Regions from separate parts of the Pantoea sp. YU22 genome, predicted to be linked through region 4. Evidence: predicted binding sites of a transcription regulator. Region 4 holds the regulator's gene; each other region holds the start of a gene.
What was found. The regulator PurR, encoded in region 4, represses purine synthesis genes. The targets are predictions, from matches to a motif close to CANGCAAACGTTTGCNTG.
Positions count from the first base shown of each region.

Region 1 (5,780 bases), on a different contig from region 4:
GTTGTTGGCGCGAAAGCGGCTGCGCACGTCGATCGCCAGTCGTTGCTTATCGCGGCGAAAAGGGAGCGCGGCGGTATGCGCCGGACCGTGAAACATCAGCAAATCGTGGCGCGGCAGCATATCGGGATGGGTAACGGGCGGGCGCTGCGCCAGATAGTCCGGCGCGGCGTAGAGCCCCCAGTCGATATTACCTAACACCCGAACGTGCGCTCCCTGTGGCGCGCGGGCGCGAATAACGATGGCGATATCGACCTGCTCTTCCAGCCGATCGCTGCCGCGATCGGTCAGGTCAAGATCGACATTGATATGGATATGGCGCCGCAGAAAAGGATTAAGCGCTGGCACCACGCACTGGCAGCCGTAGGTGACCGGCGCCTGCAGCCGCACATTGCCCGCAACGTTCTGATGCAGCTGCTGGACAAAGGCGTCGGCGCGATGCATCTCCGCCAGCATACGGGTGCAGAAAGGATAGTAGGCCTGACCCAGCTCGGTCAGCGCCAGTTTGCGTGTAGTGCGCTGCAGCAGCTTAAATCCCAGCCGCACCTCAAGCCGGGCGATCTCCCGACTGACGTGGGATTTTGACAGGCCGAGCGCGCGTGCGGCCTCGCTGAAGCTCCTGCACTCCACCACGCGGGCGAACATCATCATCGCCGTTAAGTTTTCGCTGTTATCCATGATTGTCTTTGTCCGCCGGAAAAAAGCAGACTAAACAATTCAGCCATCTGTTACACCTGTTTGCTGACTTAGCCCGCCATCGCCAGCGGGAACAGCAGCCGGTCCGGCTCGACGCGCCGTTGACGTCGCAGCTGCCCGGGAGTGACGCGAAAATAATTTTTAAAGGTGCGCGTATAGGCCTGCTGGGTATCGAAACCGTAGTTCATCGCCACCTGCAGAATCGCTTCGTTGCTGTTCAGCAGCAGCAGAGCGGATTCGGTCAGCCGGCGCTGGCGAATATACTCCGCCAGCGAAAAGCCGGTATGCTGACGAAACAGACGCTGCAGGTGCCAGCGGGAATAGCCCGAGCGGCGCGAGACCTCATCCAGATGCAGATCCTGACCTAAGTTGTTTTCAATCCACTGCAGCAAACTACGAATAAATTCGCGCTGATTCATGAGTTCCTCCTGATACGGCATGATCTTCAGTGAACCCACTTTAACGCAGGAAATTTATCCCTTAATTAGCGGAAAATTAGCGCAGAATTAGCATGGCGCGCCGCAGGGCGTCCTGTGCGGCAGCTTTAATTCTGTGCTAATAATCCCGGCGTAAACTGCGGCTACTTATCAACGAGGAGATTTTCCATGCGCGTGCTACTGGTGGAGGATGATGAAATGATCGGCGCCAACCTGCAGCAGGCGCTGGAAGCCACAGGCTGGTCGGTTGACTGGGTGCGCGACGGCGTTTTCGCGCATCACGCCTGGAGCGAAGGCGACTATACCTGCGTGCTGCTCGATCTCGGCCTGCCGCGCGACGACGGCCTGCAGGTGCTGAAGCGCGCGCGTGGACGCGGCGATACCACGCCGGTGCTGATTTTAACGGCGCGCGATACCGTGGCGCAGCGCGTGCAGGGGCTCGACAGCGGCGCCGATGACTACCTTCTGAAGCCTTTCGATCTGCAAGAGGTCCTGGCGCGCATGCGCGCCATCACCCGGCGTCGCCACGGCGCAGCGGACTCGCTGCTCGGCAGCGGCGACGTACAGCTGGATATGATGACGCGCGAAGTGCTCTATAAGGGGCAGCGCGAGCAGCTTACCGCGCGCGAATATGCGCTGCTTTACGCTCTGCTGGAGCGTCCCGGCGCGATCCTGTCGCGGGAACAGCTGGAGAACCGCATCTACGGCTGGGGCGAAGAGGTAACCAGCAATGCGGTCGATGTGCTGATCCACGGCATGCGCCGCAAACTCGACAATGACGCCATCCGCAACGTGCGCGGACTCGGCTGGCGCGTGCCTGCATTATGAAACCTTTTACCTTTATGCGCTCCCTGCGTAATAAGTTGCTGAGTACGCTGCTGATTATTCATCTGCTGATGATTGGCGGCGTCACCTGGTACTTCTTCAGCTGCTACGGCGAGATGATTGGCACCATGAAGGATGACCAGCTGTCGAAAATCGCCGACGCCTGGGCGACCAATAAAGAGATCCCGGCGCTGATGCCGCTGATGCTGCACGCCGACAAGGTCAAAAGCGCCTATGTGGTGCAGCTGTGGGACAGCAACGGCAAACTGCGCGCCAGCTCCTGGCCGGAGCTGCATGCGCCGCTGCAGGCGGAAAAAGGGTGGCATGATATCGACGTCGGCGACTGCAACGAGTGCGCCTGGCGTATCTATACGCGCCCCGGCGAGCCGGGCAGTGAGATCAAGACCATCCAGGTTATGCATAACCTGAGCTATATGCGTTCCGTAATGGTGCAGCGCGCGCTGTCGGCCATTATCCCTATGATTTTAATGATGCCGCTCTCACTGCTGGTCATCTGGCTGGTGGTGCGCAAAATCACCCGCGATCTGCGCGTCGCGTCGCGTGAAATCGCGGCGCAGGAGACGCTGCATCCTCATCTCGTCTCGCCGGAGGGACTGCCGGACGAGATCCTGCCGCTGGTAGAGGCGTACAACTCGCTGCTCAATAAGCTGCGCGCCGCCTGGTCGTCGCAGCGCCAGTTTCTTGAGGACGCCGCGCACGAGCTGCGTACGCCGGTGACCGCGGTAACGCTGCAGCTGGAGAACCTGCGTCAGCATATTCAGCCCGGCGAAGCGAGCCGCCAGTTCGATCAGTTGGAGGCGGGCGTCACGCGCACGCGCCATCTGGTGACGCAGCTGCTTAATATCTCTCGCCAGGAGGATAAAACCGTCGTTGCCTCGATCGAGCATATTGAGCTGGAAGATCTGCTGAAAGAGAGCATTGAGCAGCTGATGGTGGTGGCCGATAAGCGCGGCATTGATATCGGTTTTAATGGCTCGACCCACTATCGTCTGCAGGCGAGCCGCTCCGAGCTGCGCAGCCTGTTCGATAACCTGATCGGCAACGCCATGCTGCACACGCCGGAAGGCAGTCTGGTAGACGTGCTGCTGCACCGCGTCGGCGATCGCACCGTGGTCGATATCGTCGATAACGGACCCGGCATGCCAGAAGCCTTTATCGATCGCGCCTTTGATCGCTTTACCCGTGCCCCCACGGTGAAGGCGCAGGGCAGCGGTTTAGGGTTATCAATAGTGCGCAGCGTGGCGCAGAAACACCATATCCAGGTAGCCCTCTCCAACTGTCTCAACCCACAAGGCGTTATCTGCGGTTTGCAGGTTCGCGTCACCCTACCCTGAATTTCACGTTCGAGCGCGATGCCGACAACGTAAACGGTTGCGGCGTTCCGTTCGCTGCCGCTTATTTTCGTGACACGCTTCACATTTTCACGTAAATGCAATGCAACACATTTTGACAAACGTGAGCAAAATCTATTTTCTATCGCCCTGTAACGGTCAGGCTACGCAGGCTAGAAACCGGCAGTAAAAAACGGTTACATCTTCGCCGCCCTACTCTGGGATTGATTTCACCTTGACTGCGTCCAGGCGTGGTCGAAAGCATGTGGTTAATGAGAATGACATTTAAAACCTTGATAGCAGGAGCCTTGCTGGCGACCTCTCTGGCTGGCAGCGCGCAAGCCGCCGAAAGCGATCCGCAATATCTTTCCGACTGGTGGCACCAGAGCGTTAACGTGGTAGGTAGCTATCACACCCGCTTCGGACCGCAGTTCAATAATGATGTCTATCTGGAATATGAAGCCTTTGCCAAAAAAGACTGGTTCGATTTTTACGGCTATCTCGACCTGACCAATTTCTTCGGCATGGGCAACAGTAACGCCAACGGTATTTTCGACCACGGCTCGCCGATGTTCATGGAAATTGAGCCGCGTTTCTCTATTGATAAGCTGACTGGCACCAGCCTGGCTTTCGGTCCGTTCAAAGAGTGGTATTTCGCTAACAACTATATCTACGATATGGGCCGTAACAGCGATAACCGCCAGAACACCTGGTATATGGGTCTCGGCACCGACATCGATACGCACAGCGACGTCGGCCTGTCGCTTAACGTTTACGCCAAATACCAGTGGGAAAACTACGGCGCGGCGAATGAGAACAGCTGGGATGGCTATCGCTTCAAGGTGAAATACATGGTGCCGATCACCACGCTGTGGGGCGGCAACCTGAGCTATATCGGCTTTACCAACTTTGACTGGGGTTCTGACCTGCGCGACAAGTCAGACGCTTCGCGTACCAGCAACTCCATCGCCTCCAGCCATATTCTGTCGCTGGGTTACGATCACTGGCATATCTCCGCCGTGGCGCGTTATTTCCATAACGGCGGACAGTGGGCGGACGGCCAGGAGCTGAATTTCGGTCGCGGACCCTTTGAAGTGAAATCGACCGGCTGGGGTTACTACCTGGTGGCGGGCTATAACTTCTGATAAAAACGGGCGACCTGAATGTCGCCCGTTGTGAAAATGTGCTATCGCGGGAGAGCTGGCCCGATCGCAAAGACGCAAAAAGCGGCATCCATGCCAGCTCGGCCCGCCCCTTCCCTGGGGCGGGACGCTTTGCTCTTCGGTCCAGCCCTCCCGCCTGCAGGCTTTGGTCGCTCTCTGACAGCAACGGCCGTGCAAACGCCCGCTTAATGCTGCGGCTTCACCACGTTAATACGCCACGGGATGCCGAATTTATCAATAAACATGGCGAATCCGTTCGACCAGAAGGTTTCCTGCCACGGCGTCGTCACTTTCCCGCCAGCCGACAGTTTCTCAAACCAGGCTTTACCCTGCTCCGCATCGGTAGTCGAAAGGCTTACCGCATAACCGGCGTGCTCCGATGCCGGGGGCTGATCGGTATTGCCATCGCTCAGCATCAACTCGCCCTGACCGATACGCAGATGAGCATGCATAATCTTCTCCGGCGGCAGCGGCGGCGCAGACTGGTCGCCCACCTGTTCGCCCTGATCCGGCATATCGCCGAACGTCATTTTATAGAGCAGCTCTCCCTCGGTGGCCTTCAGGTAAAAGTCGATAGCCTCTTCACAGCGGCCGTAGAGAAACAGATAAGGACTGACTTGCATCTTCACCTCCATTTGTCGGTTGGATTTTTTACAGCACCTTAATAGTGTAGACGACAGGGCTTACCTGCTGTTTTTACTGGCAATAACGGCGGAACAGCTGCGCCATATAGGCGCTCATCGGCGTCAGCGCGGTATCCTTTCGCTGGATCAAATAGAAGGTCGCTTTCGGCAGCGGATCGTCCAGCTCCAGCGCCACCAGCTGATGGCCCAGCACCGGATCGTTGATCACGTCCACCGATAAAATGCTGACGAAATCGCTCTGCGCCACCAGGCTGGTACAGGCCATAAACGTCTCGCAGGAGACCACAATTTTTGGCGCCATGCCGCGCTCGCTAAAGAGATCGTGCAGCAGGCGGTAGTAGCTGCCTTTCGGCGTCGGCATGGTCCAGTTGCACTGCTGTAGCGCCGCCAGCGAACGCGCCTTCTCCATAGGATGCCCTTTACGCACCACCACCCGATATTCGCGCTGCATCATTTTCTCAAAGCTCAACTCCTGATCGAGATGGCTTTGATCGTAGGTGTTGATGGTGAAATCAAGCTCGCCCTGGCGCAGCTCTGGGATCATCGACACCAGCTGTCCCTCCACGATACGCACTTTGACCAGCGGGTATTCGCGGTGAAACTGCGTGATCACCTGCGGCATGATGGTGCGCGCCACGCTGCCGCCGACGCCGATATTGACTCGTC
Region 1 covers NZ_RYDU01000002.1:390,363-396,142, forward strand. Annotated here, with positions in the region: gene EKL29_RS06275 (LysR family transcriptional regulator) at 1-675, opposite strand, end outside; gene EKL29_RS06280 (helix-turn-helix domain-containing protein) at 744-1,112, opposite strand; gene EKL29_RS06285 (response regulator) at 1,299-1,958, shown strand; gene EKL29_RS06290 (HAMP domain-containing sensor histidine kinase) at 1,955-3,310, shown strand; gene EKL29_RS06295 (nucleoside-specific channel-forming protein Tsx) at 3,586-4,452, shown strand; gene yjdN (VOC family metalloprotein YjdN) at 4,656-5,093, opposite strand; gene EKL29_RS06305 (LysR family transcriptional regulator) at 5,167-5,780, opposite strand, start outside.
Region 1: a site for PurR is predicted at 3,337-3,354, ahead of EKL29_RS06295 (nucleoside-specific channel-forming protein Tsx). Genes of this name have one in related genera too.

Region 2 (5,780 bases), on a different contig from region 4:
GTGACGCGACAGCTGCAGGAAGTGATTCACTATTTCGACCTGATTGTCGGTACGGAAGAGGAGTTTCATATCGCTGGCGGCAGCACCGATACGCTTACGGCGCTGAAGAATGTGCGCCAGGCGACTCAGGCGACGCTGGTTTGTAAACGCGGTCCGCTGGGCTGCGTGGTATTTGAGGGCGATATTCCCGATTCCTGGGAACAGACGAAGCTACAAAGCGGCGTACGGGTTGATGTATTAAACGTGCTGGGCGCGGGCGACGCCTTTATGTCCGGTCTGCTGCGCGGCTGGCTCAACGACGAAGGCTGGGAACAGGCGTGTCGTTACGCCAATGCCTGCGGCGCGCTGGTGGTGTCGCGTCACGGCTGCGCCCCGGCGATGCCGACCAAAGAGGAGCTGGATGATTTCCTCAGCCGCGATAAAGAGGTGAAGCGTCCCGATCTCGACGCGCGTTTAAATCACCTGCATCGCGTGACCACGCGCAAACAGCAGTGGCCGGAGCTGAACGTGTTCGCCTTTGACCATCGCAAACAGCTGGCCGATATGGCGCGCGAAGCGGGCGTCGACGAGAGCAAAATCCCGGCGCTGAAAGTGCTGCTGCTGAAGGCGGCTGAAGAGGCGGCGCGCGAGGCCGGACTGGAGAACAAGAGCGGTATTCTTGCCGATACCACTTACGGCCAGAAAGCGCTGAACGCCATTACCGGCAAAGGCTGGTGGATTGGCCGTCCGATCGAAATGCCCAGCTCGCGGCCGCTGCGCCTGGAGCATGGCAATATCGGCTCGCAGCTTATCGACTGGCCGGCGGAGCATGTCGTGAAATGCCTGGTCTTCTACCATCCGCACGACAGCGCCGAAATGCGCAAAGAGCAGGACGATCTGGTGCTCGACGTCTGGAACGGCTGTAACAAGAGCGGGCACGAGCTGCTGCTGGAAGTCATTCTGCCGGAGAGCAATCCCGATCGTAACGAGGCCTACTATCTTGAGATCCTCAGCCACTTTTATCAGATGGGCATCCAGCCCGACTGGTGGAAGCTGCCGCCGCTGTCGGCGGAGAGCTGGCAGGCGATTAGCGGCCTGATCGAGCAGCAGGATCCTCATTGCCGTGGCATTTTGCTGCTGGGACTCGACGCGCCGGAAGAGAAGCTGAAGGCGGGCTTTGCCGCTGCGGCGAAAGCACCCTGGGTGAAAGGGTTTGCGGTCGGCCGCACTATCTTCGGCCAGCCGTCGCGCCAGTGGCTACAGGGCGAGCTGGATGATGAGGCGCTGGTTGAGAAGGTGAAGGGCAATTATCTGCGGCTGATCGACTACTGGCGCGCCGCGCGCGGTTAACAGCTAAAAAAACGGCGGGAACATTCCCGCCGTTTTTATCTGTCAGTTCTTATCTCAGGCTTTCAGCCATCCTTAAAAACATCCTTATTTCAGCGTGATGCTCTGGATAATGCTGTCCGCGTCGCTCTGCGCCTGCTGCTGGTTGTCGCCCGGCAGAGTAATCTGCAGCGTCAGCAATTTGCCGTCGACTTTCGCCAGGATCACTGAGGACCAGGAGGTCTGATTATTGGCTGACACTACGCTGTCCAGACGCTGCGCAGGCTGATCTTTCAGGGTAATCGCTTTGTCAGAAACCACCTGCAGCTGCGGGTCGCGGTTGCGCTGCTGCTGTTCCAGACGCTGCGCCAGCACGTCCAGCCCTTCGCTGGTGGCGTCGCCTGCGATCACAATAATGGCGCGCGCGCCGGTTTCATCGGCGTACACGTGCATATTGGTGGTCTGGTTGCCCAGCTTGCCGCTCTTGTCCGACATGCCGGCCGGCAGCGAGAAGCTCAGCTTACCGTCCATCAGCGTTACGTTCTGCGACGACTGGCTGGCGCTGGTGCCATTGCTGCCAGCCGCGTCATCTTTCTTCTGATCGCAGGCCGCCAGGCCCAGCACCAGTAAGCCAATACCCGCATATTTCACTAAGTTTCGCATCTGAATCCCTTTATTTGATTCCAGTAAGGCGTTCATACAACTCGAATCAGGCGGCAAAAGCAACCGCCCGATTGTCAGCAGATCTTAGCGGGTCGCAGCGAAACGCTCTATGTCCGTTTAGCCGAAATTAACCTGCGGGCGCTGCGAACGTTCTGTCAGACGTTTCAGCATCGCATTGAGCAGCACGCCGTAAGCGGGCAGGAAGAAGACAAGGCAGATCAGCACTTTAAAGCTGTAGTCCACCAGCGCGATCTCTACCCAGTGCGCGGCCATAAAGGGATCGGTGCTTTTATAAAAGGCGATAAAGAAAAAGGCGAGCGTATCGCTGATATTGCCGAGGAACATCGCGCAGCCAGGCGCGACCCACCACTGCGGCAGCTGGCGCAGGCGGTTAAAGACATGGACGTCAAGGATCTGTCCCAGCGCATAGGCCATAAAACTGGCGCAGGCGATGCGCGCAACGAACAGGTTGACGTTATGCAGCGCGGCGAAGCCCTGCCACTGGCCCTGATAAAACAGACTTGAGACCAGATAGGAGACAAACAGCGCCGGGATCATCACTGCCAGGATAATGCGGCGCGCCAGCGGGGCGCCGAAAATACGCACGGTCAGGTCAGTCGCCAGAAAGATAAACGGGAAGCTGAATGCGCCCCAGGTGGTGTTGAAGCCAAACACGGAAACCGGCAGCTGCACCAGATAGTTACTGGAAATAATCACCAGCAGGTGAAACAGGGATAGCCAGACCAGCGCATGCTGACGCTGACGCGAAGAAAATGCGATCATAATGGACCTTTTTCATATTGGGGTGAGGGAACCCATTGCCGTGCAAAGCGGAGCCTGCGCGACGGTACCGAATGTAAAAACCGCGGCATCTTACCGCGTTGTGCTATTTACGCAATGGTTAATTTTAACGCAATCGTTCTCGTCTTGCGTCTGCGGGAGCGCGCGTTAAAATGAGCGCCCCCTGTTTAGAACCGAGTGATTTATGAGCGACAACTTCTCCCATGCCGACCATCAGCTGGATGCCCTGGGCCTGCGCTGTCCGGAGCCGGTAATGATGGTGCGTAAAACGGTCCGCACTATGCAGGACGGGGAAACGCTGTTGATTATCGCCGACGATCCGGCCACTACGCGCGATATTCCCGGCTTCTGCCGCTTTATGGAACACCGCCTGCTGGCGCAGCAAACCGAAACCCTGCCTTACCACTATCTGATCCAGAAGGGTCTCGGCGCCTGATCGTCCTGTCGCGCGTTATTCCCGACGCGTGCGCAGCAGGCGCAGCGCGTTAGCGGTCACCAGCGCCGTCGCGCCGGAGTCGGCGACCACCGCCAGCCATAAGCCAGTCAGGCCCAGCAGCGTTGTGACCAGAAACAACGCCTTCAGCCCCAGCGCAATGGCGATATTCTGCCGTAGCGTGGCGCGCGTGCGCCGCGCCAGCGCCACCAGCGACGGCAACAGCGGCAAGGCATCGCGCGTCAGCGCGGCGTCGGCGGTCTCCAGCGCGATATCGCTGCCGCTGCCCATGGCGATACCGATGGTGGCCGCTTTCATCGCGGGCGCATCGTTGATGCCGTCGCCCACCATTGCCAGCGGTTGCTGCTGGCCCAGCGCGCGAACAGCATCGACCTTATCGGCAGGCAGCAGAGCGGCGCGAAAATCGATGTCGAGTTCGCGAGCGATCGCTGCCGCGGCGCGCGGGTTGTCGCCGGTAAGCATCATGCTTTCGATGCCCATTTTCTTTAACGCCGTTACCGCGACCTGCGCGTCGGCGCGCAGATTATCGCGCAGCGCCAGCGCGCCCAGCGGTTCGCCGTCGCGCAGGATCGCCACCAGCGTTTGTCCCTGTTCTTCCTGCTCGACAATCTGCGCGCGCTGCGCGGCGGTCAGGACGTCAACGCGGCCAGGGGACAGCAGTTCCACCTGCGCGCCGTCGACCTGCGCGGCGATGCCGCTGCCCGCCAGCGTCACCTGCTGGCTGGCGGAGGGCAGCGTCAGCTGCCGCTCCCTCGCGGCCGCGACAATGGCCGCCGCCAGCGGATGGGTTGAACCCTGTTCCACCGACGCCGCCAGCGCCAGCAGCTCATTCTGCGACAGCGTGGCGAAGCAGAGCACGGCGGCGACCTGCGGCTTGCCCTGCGTCAGGGTGCCGGTTTTGTCGAAGGCGATGGCGCGTATCTGGCTGAGGCGCTCCAGCGCCGCGCCGCCTTTAATCAGCGCGCCCTGACGCGCGGCGGCGGCAAGACCGGAGGTAATGGCGGCAGGCGTGGCAATCACCAGCGCGCAGGGGCAGCCGATCAGCAGCAGCGTCAGCCCTTTATAGATCCACGGCAGCCAGGCGCCGAAACCGAGCAGCGGCGGTACCACCATCACCAGCGCGGCCAGCAGCATAATCAGCGGCGTATAGATGCGGCTAAAGCGATCGATAAAGCGCTCCACCGGCGCGCGATGGCTGTCAGCCTCTTCTATCAGCGTCAGAATGCGGTCGATGGCGCTTTCGCCTGGTTTCGACGTTACCTCAAGCTGAATCAGGCGATCCACGCTGGTGGCGCCCGCCAGCAGCGCATCGCCCTTTTCACGCGTGACCGGCAGCGACTCGCCGGTCAGCGCGCTTTCGTCCAGGCTCGCTTCGTTACTCAGCAGACGGCCATCGACTGGCAGGCGTCCGCCAGCCGCGACCTCAATCACGTCTCCGGGCCGCAGCGCCGCCAGCGCCACGGTTTCCCGCACCTCGCCGTTTAACCGTACGGCGTTTTCCGGACGTAGCGCCATCAGCTGCGTAACGCCGCTGCGCGCGCGGGCGGCGGCAAAGGCTTCCAGTCTTTCGCCCAGCAGAAACAGCAGCAGCACCATCGCCGCTTCGGCATGGGCACCAATCAGCAGCGCGCCAGCGGCGGCAACGCTCATCAGCATTTCGATAGTAAAGGGCGAGCCGCTGCGCGCGCGTCGCCACGCGTCACGCGCCACCGGCCATAATCCAGTCAGCGTGGTGGCGATAAACAGCATGTCGCCCCAGTGCGGCATGAAGCGGCTCAGCGTAAAGCTGGCGAGCATCATAACGGCGAGTATCAACAGAGTTTGGTTCTCGCGCCAGCGGGAGGCGGGGCGGGGCGGCGTCGTCTCGCTGACTAGCGAGAAACCGGCGCGCGCGACGGCCTGTTCAACGGCGGCGGCGATATCATCGCTGGCGTCCACCAGCAGCTTTTCGCTGGCGAAGACGACGCGCGTGCGAACAACCTGGGGCAACTGGCTAACGGCGGTTTCAACGGTGCGGGCGCAGCTGGGGCAATCCATGCCGCTGACGCGCCAGCTAAAATGCCAGGAGCCACGCCTGTCGCCTTCTTCGTCGCCATCGCCGCCGGGGCTGCTGTCAGCCTCGCAGCAGCCCCCGCTGCATTCAGGTTGTACAGGCGTGGCAGCCTTAATATTGAGACGAACGGGCGTGGCGCCAGGCAGGGCGCACAAGGGTTTGGTTGCGGAATGGGTGGTGCCTGGGCGGCCGCAGCCGCAGGCGTGACGATGTTGGTGCATATAACCTCCAGTAACGGGCGGGCGACGCCGCCCGCTACTGCATCCTACACTCTGGAGTCGACTCCAGAGTCAAGACCGGTTTTGCACTAGTAGAGCCAGAGCGAACGAACAATCATAAAGTGCCCGGCGAAGTAACAGGCGGCGACGATGGCGCTGTCGGCGCTGAAGCGGCGGCGATAGTGGCTGACAAACCAGACGATATTCGCCAGCAGCAGCAGGCTCGCGCCCACAACCAGCGTGAAGCTGTCATCCGAGGGGCGGAAAACGTACTGCTCGGCGGCCA
Region 2 covers NZ_RYDU01000007.1:105,438-111,217, reverse strand. Annotated here, with positions in the region: gene iolC (bifunctional 5-dehydro-2-deoxygluconokinase/5-dehydro-2-deoxyphosphogluconate aldolase) at 1-1,329, shown strand, start outside; gene EKL29_RS12285 (DcrB family lipoprotein) at 1,414-1,968, opposite strand; gene EKL29_RS12280 (7-cyano-7-deazaguanine/7-aminomethyl-7-deazaguanine transporter) at 2,086-2,751, opposite strand; gene tusA (sulfurtransferase TusA) at 2,954-3,205, shown strand; gene EKL29_RS12270 (zinc/cadmium/mercury/lead-transporting ATPase) at 3,221-5,497, opposite strand; gene EKL29_RS12265 (lysoplasmalogenase) at 5,584-5,780, opposite strand, start outside.
Region 2: a site for PurR is predicted at 2,878-2,895, ahead of tusA (sulfurtransferase TusA). Genes of this name have one in related genera too.

Region 3 (5,780 bases), on a different contig from region 4:
GCCTTGCTGCATCAGTCTCCGCTGCTGCTGATGCTGATTACCTGGGCTGGCGTCGCCTTTCTGCTGTGGTACGGCTGGAATGCGCTGCGGGCCGCCTTTAGCGGCAATGTCGATCTGGCCAGCAACGCCGAGCTTAAGCAGAGTCGCTGGCGCATCATCGCCACCATGCTGGCGGTCACCTGGCTTAATCCCCACGTCTATATCGATACCTTTGTGGTGCTGGGCAGCCTCGGCGGTCAGCTGCCGACGCAGGAAGCGCGCCACTGGTTCGCGCTGGGCACGATCAGCGCGTCGGTGATCTGGTTTTTCGGACTGGCGCTGATGGCGGCCTGGCTTTCGCCTCGCTTGCGCACCGCCAGCGCGCAGCGCGCGATCAACCTGCTGGTCGGCGCCGTGATGTGGATTATCGCCAGCCAGCTGGCGCTACAGGGAATAGCGAATTTCTGATTTGAATAGTCCGAAAGCGACAGAACATGATAAGCAAAACGCGAACTTTTGCGGTATAACACGCTCTTAGCTGTGCAAACTATTCCGCTCATGCTCTGGCCTTTGATGCCGCAGCAAAACAGAGATTTCAAGGAGGACTTTCGTGAAACTGAAAGCACTGGCGCTGGTCGCCATGACAGGCGCTTTAGCGCTGCCGTTAAGCGCACTAGCTGACGAACTGCCGAACGGCCCGCATGTGGTGACCTCCGGCCAGGCGACCGTCGATGCGCGCCCGGATATCGCTACGCTCTCTATCGTGGTTAACGTCTCCTCTAAAGATGCGGCGGACGCGAAAAAGCAGGCCGACGATCGCGTTGCGCAATATTTTGATTTTCTGCAAAAAAACGGCATTGAGAAGAAAGATATCGATGCCGCTAACCTCAGCACTCAGCCGGAATATGACTATACCAAAGAGGGCAAGTCGGTGCTGAAAGGCTACCGTGCGGTGCGTCAGGTGCAGGTTACGCTGCGTCAGCTCGATAAGCTGAATGAGCTGCTGGACGGCGCGCTGAAAAGCGGCCTGAACGAGATCCGCTCAGTGGAGCTGGGCGTCACCAACCCCGACAGCTATAAAGCGCAGGCGCGCAAGGCGGCGATTGATAACGCTACGCAGCAGGCTGCAGCGCTGGCGGAGGGCTTTAACGCGAAGCTCGGCTCGGTTTACAGCATCCGCTACCATGTCGCTAATTACCAGCCGATGCCGATGGCGCGCATGTATAAGGCCGCTGCGCCTTCTGCGGATACCTCTGCGCAGCAGACCTACGAGCAGCAGAGCATTCACTTTGACGATCAGGTGGATGTGGTATTCGACATCAAGCCGAATACAGCCGGTTCTCAGTAAAGAAAAAGGGGCGCCTGGCGCCCCTTTTTTACGGGTTTTTCAGGCCGCCAGATCGTCCTGACGCAGCACGCGATGGCCGTGTGAAATCAGCGCGTCGGTGACGCGGCGCATCAGCCGGCTCTCCGGCGCAAAGCGGTGCCAGTAGAGCATGCGGCGCTGGCAGAGGCCCGGCGTCAGGTCCAGCAGTTCGCCGCCCGCCAGTTCGCGCTCAATCTGCAGATGCGGGATCATACAGCAGGTCGAACCCTGCCGCGCCAGCTGCACGAAGGCTTCTGACGAGTTAACGATATGGCAGGGCACGCTGCCGGGCGACAGATCGAAGTTCTGCTGTAAAAAGGCCTGATGCATATCGTCGAGATGGTCGAAAGCGACCGCAGGCGCCTTAAGCAGCGCCGAGCGCGTGACGCCGTTAGGAAAATAACGGGCGGCAAACTCCGGCGAGGCGACAAAGAGATAGTCAAGCGCGCCAAGCTGATCCACCAGGCAGCTCGGCAGCGGCTGCGGCTGAATACTCACCGCACCTACCACTTCGCCACGGCGCAGACGCTCCTGCGTGCGGGTCTCATCTTCGACCTGTAAATTGAGGCGTACCGGCGAGTCCGCCAGCACATCTTTTAGCGCAGGCAGCAGCCAGGTCGCCAGGCTGTCGGCGTTAACCGCCAGCGACAGCAGCAGCGGCGTGGTGCCGCCATTCTCATCGCTCAGCCACTCCTCTTCCAGTAGCTCAACCTGATGCAGCAGCGCCAGCAGTTTCTGGCCTTGCTCGGTGGGGCGCGGCGGCACGGTGCGCACCAGCAGCGGCTGGCCGAACAGGTTTTCCAGCTGTTTAATACGCTGCGATACGGCCGACTGCGTAATGCATAATTTTTGTGCGGCGCGTTCAAAGCCGCGTTCGCGTATCACTGCGTCCAGCGCCTGAAGCGTTCGATAATCGGGGCGTTTCATTGTTGTTCTCTCTCCTTCAGGGTGGACGATACTATGCCACAAAAAATTCATCTGACGCGTCTGAAAGGATCTTTCTGCACGCCGCGCACCGCCTTTTTTGCGGGCTGGCTTCCAAAGCGAATATTCCAGCCTAAACAGCCGCGCACATTCGGCGGGCGTTGATTTATACTACGCGCACTTCGTTGTCGCACAGGTTTTAAACATACCATGACCCAGGATGAACTGAAAAAAGCCGTAGGCTGGGCCGCACTGAAATATGTGCAGCCGGGCACCGTCGTCGGCGTCGGCACCGGCTCCACCGCGGCGCACTTTATTGACGCGCTGGCCACGATGAAACATCAGATTGAAGGCGCGGTCTCCAGCTCGGAAGCCTCAACCCTGAAGCTGAAAGCGCTCGGTATTCCGGTTTTCGATCTCAATGAGATCGACGATCTGTCGATCTACGTTGACGGCGCGGATGAGATCAATCCGCAGATGCAGATGATCAAAGGCGGCGGCGCAGCCCTGACGCGCGAGAAGATCGTGGCGGCCGTCGCGCACAAGTTCATCTGCATCGCCGACGCCTCGAAAGAGGTGGACGTGCTGGGACGGTTTCCGCTGCCGGTAGAGGTGATCCCGATGGCGCGCGCCTATGTTGGCCGTGAACTGGTTAAGCTCGGCGGCCTGCCTGAATATCGCCAGCATGTGGTCACCGACAACGGCAACATCATCCTCGATGTGCATAACCTGCGTATCCTCGATCCGATTGCGCTGGAAAGAACCATTAACGCGCTGCCTGGCGTGGTTACTGTGGGGCTCTTCGCCACGCGCGGTGCCGATATCGCGCTGATCGGCACGCCAGACGGCGTCAAAACCATCGAAAAATGATCTGTCCGGCGCGGAGAACGCGCCGGTTATTTCCTTGCGCAAAACATCTTTTCTTTCATCGCTTAAATTCGGTGACTTATGTCACATAACCGTCATCGACAGCAGGTTCGTTCTTTGTTCCTGGTTCAGCTCCCGATTTTCTGTGGCAATGTGCTGAGCTCAGGCTTCCCCGTGCTGGCGGCATGGCAATCGGTTGTATTGCCGCAGGCGTAAATTTTGATATTTTGACAGAAGGCGCGCTTATGGCGGCCATTGTTGAAATCACAATAGGGTCGGGGAAATGGCAAAGGTATCACTGGAAAAAGACAAGATTAAGTTCCTGCTGGTGGAAGGCGTCCACCAGAGCGCGCTGGAGAATCTGCGCGCGGCGGGTTACACCAATATCGAATTCCATAAAGGCGCGATGGATGACGAAGCGCTGAAATCCTCCATTCGGGATGCGCACTTCATCGGCATCCGCTCCCGTACCCAACTGACGGAAGAGATCTTCGCCGCGGCGGAAAAACTGGTCGCCGTAGGCTGCTTCTGTATCGGCACCAATCAGGTCGATCTCAACGCGGCGGCGACGCGCGGCATTCCGGTCTTTAACGCCCCGTTCTCCAATACCCGCTCGGTCGCTGAGCTGGTCATCGGCGAAATGTTGCTGATGCTGCGTGGTATTCCTGAGGCGAACGCCAAAGCGCACCGCGGCATCTGGAATAAAAACGCTGTTGGCTCTTTCGAAGCGCGCGGCAAAAAGCTCGGCATCATCGGCTATGGCCATATCGGTATGCAGCTTGGCGTGCTGGCTGAAAGCCTGGGGATGCACGTCTTCTTTTACGACATTGAAAACAAACTGCCGCTGGGCAACGCCACCCAGGTGCGTCACCTTGCCGACCTGCTGAATATGAGCGACGTGGTGAGCCTGCATGTGCCAGAAACCCCGTCAACTCAGGATATGATCGGCGCGCAGGAGCTGGCGCAGATGAAGAAGGGCGCCTTGCTGATCAACGCCTCGCGCGGCACCGTGGTTGATATTCCAGCGCTGTGCGACGCCTTGTCGAGCAAACACCTTGCGGGCGCCGCGATCGACGTCTTCCCGCTTGAGCCTGCGACCAACAGCGAGCCGTTCAATTCGCCGCTGTGCGAGTTCGACAACGTGATCCTGACGCCGCATATCGGCGGCTCCACCCAGGAGGCGCAGGAAAATATCGGTATCGAAGTCGCTGGCAAGCTGGCCAAATATTCCGATAACGGTTCAACGCTCTCTGCGGTTAATTTCCCGGAAGTGTCGCTGCCGATGCATGGCGCCAGCGCCAGCCGCCTGCTGCACATTCATGAAAACCGTCCGGGCGTGTTAACGGCGATTAACCAGATCTTTGCCGAGCAGGGCGTCAATATCGCCGCGCAGTTCCTGCAGACCTCGCCGATGATGGGTTATGTCGTGATTGATATCGATGCGCCGCAGGATCAGGCGGACAAAGCGCTGCAGCTGATGAAGGCGATTCCGGGCACCATTCGCGCCCGTCTGCTCTACTGATTCCGCTTCAACAGAAAATGCGCCGTCTGCTTCTTTCTCCAGACGGCGCATCACTGTAAAACCCCGACGCCGGTCACTGAGAAGGTGTCAGACAACCACTTCTATTCCCACTGCCACAGACGCGACGGCGTCAGCACCGCAGGCAAGGGGACATCCCACTCCTCCGTTGGCAGCCGCTCTACCTGCTGACAGTCATGCGCCACGCCAACCGGCAGAAAGCCATGCTGACGCCAGTTCTGCAGGGTGCGATCGTAAAAGCCGCCGCCCATGCCGAGACGCTGCCCGCTGTCGTCAAAAGCGACCAGTGGCACCATCATGACATCCAGCCGATCCAGCGTAATCATCTGACGGATATCGAGCGGCGGTTCGGGAATGCGCAGTTTATTTGGCGTCAGCACCGTTTCAGGCGTGTAACGCAGGAACAGCAGATGGCCAGAGGCGAAAGGGTGCAGCACCGGCAGGTAAACCTGTTTTTTTTGCTGCCAGAGCTTAGCGATGAGCGGACGGGTATTAAGCTCACCATCTATCGACAAAAAGAGCGCGATATGGCTGGCGTTAGCGAGGGGGGCAAAGTTAACGGCATGTTCCGCCAGACGATCGGCTGCCTGTTCCTGCTGTTCAGGCGTCAGGGAGCGGCGCAGATGGCGCACATGCTGGCGGATATGGTGTCGATCGAGCAGAGAGGGATGAGACACAGAAACCCCGTTGATAAGTCGCTGACTGAGCAACTATATCATTCACAACGGGGAAAAACAGATGCAAAACGTAAGGAGATCTCCGAGATGCCGCCGCAGGCTGTAACCCTTGAACCCTTGGTTCAAGGTGAATGTGCCGTCGCAACCATCAGGCTTCTCGGACGAACCGAGCATGCTCACAGGTTACAGAGCGCCACACTCTGTTGGTATGAAATATCGGCTCAGGGGACTGGCCCGCTTGCAAACATCTCAGAGAAAATGGACTTCACCGTTACTGTAACACAGCAACCATAAAGTATTATTCGAACTTCGCACCCTGGCGGTCGGTGATACGACCCTGCTCAACAAGAGCCTGTTCAATCGTCTGCTGCAGGATACGGATACGTTGTTCCATATTAGCAGCATAATCGCGCGTTTTCACTTTCTC
Region 3 covers NZ_RYDU01000010.1:61,970-67,749, forward strand. Annotated here, with positions in the region: gene argO (arginine exporter ArgO) at 1-447, shown strand, start outside; gene EKL29_RS14745 (oxidative stress defense protein) at 590-1,327, shown strand; gene EKL29_RS14750 (LysR family transcriptional regulator ArgP) at 1,367-2,272, opposite strand; gene rpiA (ribose-5-phosphate isomerase RpiA) at 2,480-3,139, shown strand; gene serA (phosphoglycerate dehydrogenase) at 3,420-4,658, shown strand; gene EKL29_RS14765 (5-formyltetrahydrofolate cyclo-ligase) at 4,760-5,353, opposite strand; RNA gene ssrS (6S RNA) at 5,429-5,612, opposite strand; gene zapA (cell division protein ZapA) at 5,652-5,780, opposite strand, start outside.
Region 3: a site for PurR is predicted at 3,322-3,339, ahead of serA (phosphoglycerate dehydrogenase). Genes of this name have one in related genera too.

Region 4 (5,780 bases):
TTTCTACAGTACTCATAATTGCCTTCCTTAATTCCCTACTTCGTGTTTGTTTATTGTAGCGACTTCGCCCCGTTACTGAAAACGACAATTTCTCGCTTACCAGGCGAAACCGCCATGTTTGTTAAGTTTTTAAGTAAAGCTCTGACTTTTTCTGACGATAATCAAAACTTAAGCTGTTCATAACTGGTAATAAGTTTGCTGCTATAAGCTTCTGAAATCGCTCATTTATGAGTCAGTTGCAACCCTGTAACAGTTTAATAGAAAAATGGCTTAACTTTTGAAAAAAACCTGGCTTAGAATGGCCCCGGCGCTGATCCTCGATCAGATTTTTCTAACCTCGTTACGGCCTGTCGTCGTAACCGCTAACCCTGTAACCGGACTATGCGATTACTGATTACGCTTTTCATATTAGCTTTCGCGCAGCTGTTTCTGAACATCGCTTCAGCTTCGCCGCAAACGCCGGTTAACGCCAGCCTGCACAAGGCGGAGAAAAAAAGCGCGCGCGAAGATGAGCGACGCAAACGGCGGCCGGTTAAAAGCAGCTCGAAAAAATCGCGCCCTTCTTCTGCTACGCAAAAAATTAAACTGAAAAAACAGAAGAAAATCGAAACGGCTTCACTTTCTCATTCCGCTGGCGAACAGAAAAAATCCCTTAAATCTTCCCGTAAACGTTATGGCCATCAGCGCGAGCTGGGTACGGCCAAAACCGCTAAGCTGCAGCTGCTGGACGCCGATGACGGCACCACCATCAAAATGAGCAAGTCTCATCGCCTGCGTTACCAGAAAGCGCGCGAAACCGCGATGACCAAGCTGATGGGACAGCTGGGCAAACCCTATCAGTGGGGCGGCACCTCTCCGCATACCGGTTTCGACTGCAGCGGCCTGGTCTGGTACGCCTATAAGGATTTAGTGAAATTCAGAATTCCGCGCACCGCCAATGAAATGTACCACCTGCGCGACGCCGCGCCGGTGAAGCGCGAATCGCTGGAGAAAGGCGACCTGGTGTTTTTCCGTATTAACGGTCGCGGTACGGCCGATCACGTTGGCGTTTATCTCGGCAACGGCAAATTTATTCAGTCGCCGCGCACCGGAAAAGATATCCAGATCAGCGGTCTGTCGGAAGATTACTGGCAGCGTCACTACATCGGCGCGCGCCGAATGATGACGCCGAAAACCATACGCTAAGACAGAAAAGAAAAACCGGGGGCCTCCCCGGTTTTTTTATCGCTGCGTATCAGTGCATCACGGCGGTAAAGCTAAACGCTACGATCATCAGCAGCGCGGCACAGGTCGTCATCAGTGCCATTTTCAAATCAGTGCTCATCACTTTTCCTTATCCACACAATTAACAGGGTCTTAAGGGATTTTCCCATAGTTGCCGGTAAAAATCTCGTTTTATCCTGCAAGCCTTGTTAGAATCTCCGGCTTTGTTGCGCAACTGACGCAACACCGGTTCCGTTCGCACGCAACAGCCTCTGTTTTGTCCCGCCCAGTGAATATTTCACCGACAAAAACTGTAGCGAATTAACAGAAAAGTCTCTTAGCGGACGCAAACGTTTAACATTATGCTTATCAGCGAGTTATTGATGAGTTCTGGAGTCTCTTTTTAATGGCAACAATCAAAGATGTCGCGAAGCGCGCGGGTGTCTCCACCACCACCGTTTCTCACGTTATCAATAAAACGCGCTTCGTTGCGGAAGAGACGCGCAACGCCGTCTGGCAGGCGATTCAGGAGCTGCACTACTCGCCCAGCGCCGTGGCGCGAAGCCTGAAGGTAAATCACACCAAGACGCTGGGGTTGCTTGCCACTTCCAGCGAGGCGCCCTATTTTGCGGAAATTATCGAAGCGGTGGAGCACCACTGCTTTGAGCGCGGCTATACCCTGATTCTCGGCAACGCCCACAACGATCTGCAGAAGCAGCGCGCTTACCTGTCGATGATGGCGCAGAAGCGCGTCGATGGACTGCTGGTAATGTGTTCCGAGTACCCGGACGATCTGCTGAAGATGCTGGAAGAGAATCGCAATATCCCGATGGTCGTGATGGACTGGGGCGAATCGCGCGCAGACTTTACCGATACCGTGCTCGATAACGCCTTCCAGGGCGGCTATCTGGCGGGGCGCTACCTGATTGAACGCGGCCATCGCGACATCGGCGCCATACCGGGTCAGCTGGAGCGCAACACCGGCGGCGGCCGTCATGCAGGCTTTTTAAAAGCGCTTCAGGAAGCAGGCATCGCGGTGCGTTCCGAGTGGATTGTGCAGGGCGATTTTGAGCCAGAATCGGGCTATCAGGCGATGCAACAGATCCTGCAGCAGAAGCAGCGCCCAACGGCGATCTTCTGCGGCGGCGATATTATGGCGATGGGGGCGATCTGCGCCGCCGACGAGATGGGCCTGCGCGTGCCGCAGGATATTTCAGTGATCGGCTATGATAATGTGCGCAACGCGCGCTACTTCACGCCAGCCCTGACTACCGTCCATCAGCCTAAAGCCCAGCTGGGCGAGAAGGCGCTGGAGATGCTGCTGGATCGCATCACCAGCAAACGCGAAGAGTCGCAGACCATTGAAGTGCACCCGACGCTGATTGAACGTCGCTCGGTCGGTGACGGTCCCTTCCGCGACTACCGCCGTTAATCCTCGCTTAACCACTCCTGATTGAGCGTTTGCGCATCGCCGAGATAGCTGAGCAGCCAGCTCAGTGCCGGCGATGCGTGCGCTTCCGACCAGCTCACGCAGCAGGGGCTTTCCGGGAACGGCGCAGGCAGCGTCAGCTCCGCCAGATCCCCTCTGTCCAGCAACGGACGCGCCAGATGGCCCGGCATCATCGCCACGCATAATCCATCCAGTACGCACGCCAGCCCCGCCTGCCAGTCCGGCACCACCAGACGCCGTTGATTATCGAGCGTCCAGGTCATGCGGCGCGGCAGCGCACGCGAGGTATCTTCCAGCACCAGCGACGGCCAGGCGCGCAGCGCGTCGTCGTCGAGTCGCGGCTGTTGCGTAAGCGGATGCTGGCGCGCCACAACGCAGCGCCAGTTTAGCGCGCCCATATCGCGAAAAGAGAAGCGTCCACCGACCGGAATCGCCTGGGTCGCGCCGATCGCCACGTCTACGCGCCCGTCGGCCAGCGCATCCCAGACGCCGTTAAAAACTTCATAGCTGATGTGCAGCTCCATATCGGGGAAATGGCGATAGAAGTCCGTGACCAGCTGGCGGCTGCGCGACAGCTTCACGATGCGATCAACCGCTATGCTCAGCTGGCCGCGCCAGCCATTCGCCAGCTGCTGGCACTGCCTGCGGGTGGCGAGCATTTTTTTGATAACTTCGCGTCCTTCCCGTACGAAATGTTCTCCCGCGGCGGTCAGCGCCACGTCGCGGTGCTGCCGCTCGAAGAGCGGTACCGCCAGCCAGCTTTCCAGCTGACGCACCGTATAGCTGACGGCAGAAGGCACGCGATGCAGTTCCTTAGCGGCGGCGCTGAAGCTGCCGGTACGCGCGACGGCGTCCACCACCTCAAGCGCATATTCAGACCACATAATTATTCCCTTCAAAATATTTCACAGCATTCTGCAAATATTAACGTTTCACAGTGACGGGCGCACCCTTTTACACTTTGCCGCGTTCAACCTGCCTGACGAATATGAGAATGAGTAAAACCATGCTGTCATCAAAAGGATTTATGCCCTATCTCGCCCTGCTCAGCATGCTGGGTTTTCTGGCGACCGATATGTACCTTCCCGCTTTCGGCGCGATGCAGATTAGCTTCGCCACGTCGCCCGGCGTCATCAGCGCCAGTATGAGTCTCTTTCTGGCGGGCTTCGCCGTGGGTCAGCTTTTCTGGGGACCGCTTTCCGATCGCATCGGCCGCAAACCTGTCCTGCTGATGGGACTGGCACTTTTCGCGCTCGGCTGCGCCGGTATGCTGTGGGTAGAAAACGTGGCGCTTATGCTGGCGCTGCGCTTTTTGCAGGCGATCGGCGTGTGCGCGGCAGCGGTGAGCTGGCAGGCGCTGGTAGTAGATCGCTATCCCAGCGCCCGCGCCAACAAGGTATTCGCCACCATTATGCCGCTGGTTGCGCTTTCGCCTGCGCTTGCGCCGCTGCTCGGCGCCTGGCTAATCAGCCATTTTCACTGGCGTTCGATTTTTCTGGTGCTGACGCTGACCGCCATCGCGCTGATGCTGGTGACGCTACGCCTGCCCGCCAGCCGCCGCCCGACGGCGAAAGAGACCGCCGATCAGCCTGGCTTTTTCGCTCTGCTGCGCTCCGGGGTGTATAGCGGCAACGTCTTGATCTACGCCGCCTGCTCCGCCAGTTTTTTCGCCTGGCTCACCGGGTCGCCTTTTATCCTCGCCGACGCGGGCTTAACGCCGGCGGATATCGGTCTGAGCTATATTCCGCAAACTATCGCCTTTTTGCTGGGCGGATTCGGCTGCCGCGCGCTGCTTAACCGCTTCTCCGGCACGCTGCTGCTCCCCTGGCTCCTGACGATCTACAGCCTGAGCGTCGCAACGCTGTTTGCCGTGGCGCTGACCGGCAGCCATAACCTGATCGCCCTTCTCTTGCCTTTCTGCGGCATGGCGCTGGCGAACGGCGCGATTTACCCTATTGTGGTGTCGAATGCGCTGCTGCCTTTCCCGCACGCCACCGGTAAAGCCGCGGCGCTGCAAAACACGCTGCAGCTGGGCCTCTGCTTTCTTGCCAGCCTGGCGGTCTCTGCAGGTTTACAACAGCCGCTGCTAATGACTACGCTGATTATGGTGATGACGATTGCTCTGGCGATTGCAGGCTATATCTGGCAGCGACGCGCCTGCGCACAAATGGATATTGTTCGTCCCGCTGCTCCCTGCCAGGATCATCACTAAGGCAACTTGCATAGTTAGCTGCCTAACAATAAGTCGTTGAATATTGACCTGGTTGAGCTTATACTCAGTCAGGTCAATAAATCTGCAACAAATCAATAACATAATTGTTTTATTATTAGGCGAAGCTTATCGCCCGGATGGTGTCTGCACGCGCTTTCCACTCCGTTGCGTCAGACTATAATTTTCAGATTCAATCCTCTGTAAAACGTCGGATATCAGGCGCACGGAGCAATCCGTGACTTTTCTCACAAGCCTTGAGAAATTGACTATTCTTTTTCTCAGGTTCAAAGCGGACAGGTGATGGAGAAGCTATGAGTTCATCGTGTATAGAAGAAGTGAGCCTTGAAGAAAACCACTGGTATCGAATCGTCCACGAAATGCTGGAAAAAGCGGACATCGAAATCAATGGCAGCCGCCCATGGGATATTCAGATTAAACATCCTGACTTTTTTAAGCGCGTGATTCAGGAAGGCTCACTTGGTCTTGGCGAAGCTTACATGGATGGCTGGTGGGAGTGCGAACGGCTGGATATGTTTTTTCACCGCGTGCTGAAGCACAAGCTGGATAAGCAGTTGCCGCACCACTTTAAAGATACGCTGCGCGTGGCCGCCGCGCGTCTCACCAACCTGCAGTCAAAAAAACGCGCATGGATAGTAGGTAAAGAGCACTACGATCTTGGGAACGATTTGTTCTCGCTGATGCTCGATCCCTATATGCAATACTCCTGCGCCTACTGGAAAGAAGCCGACACGCTGGAACAGGCGCAGGAAGCGAAGCTGGATATGATCTGCCGCAAACTGCAGCTTAAGCCCGGCATGACGCTGCTCGATATCGGCTGCGGCTGGGGCGGTCTCGCTGCTTATGCCGCCCGCCACTACGGAGCGGTCGTGCATGGCGTGACCATTTCGGCCGAGC
Region 4 covers NZ_RYDU01000001.1:628,542-634,321, reverse strand. Annotated here, with positions in the region: gene EKL29_RS03065 (Grx4 family monothiol glutaredoxin) at 1-19, opposite strand, end outside; gene EKL29_RS03060 (C40 family peptidase) at 382-1,185, shown strand; gene EKL29_RS03055 (YnhF family membrane protein) at 1,235-1,324, opposite strand; gene purR (HTH-type transcriptional repressor PurR) at 1,610-2,635, shown strand; gene punR (DNA-binding transcriptional activator PunR) at 2,632-3,537, opposite strand; gene punC (purine nucleoside transporter PunC) at 3,660-4,865, shown strand; gene cfa (cyclopropane fatty acyl phospholipid synthase) at 5,177-5,780, shown strand, end outside.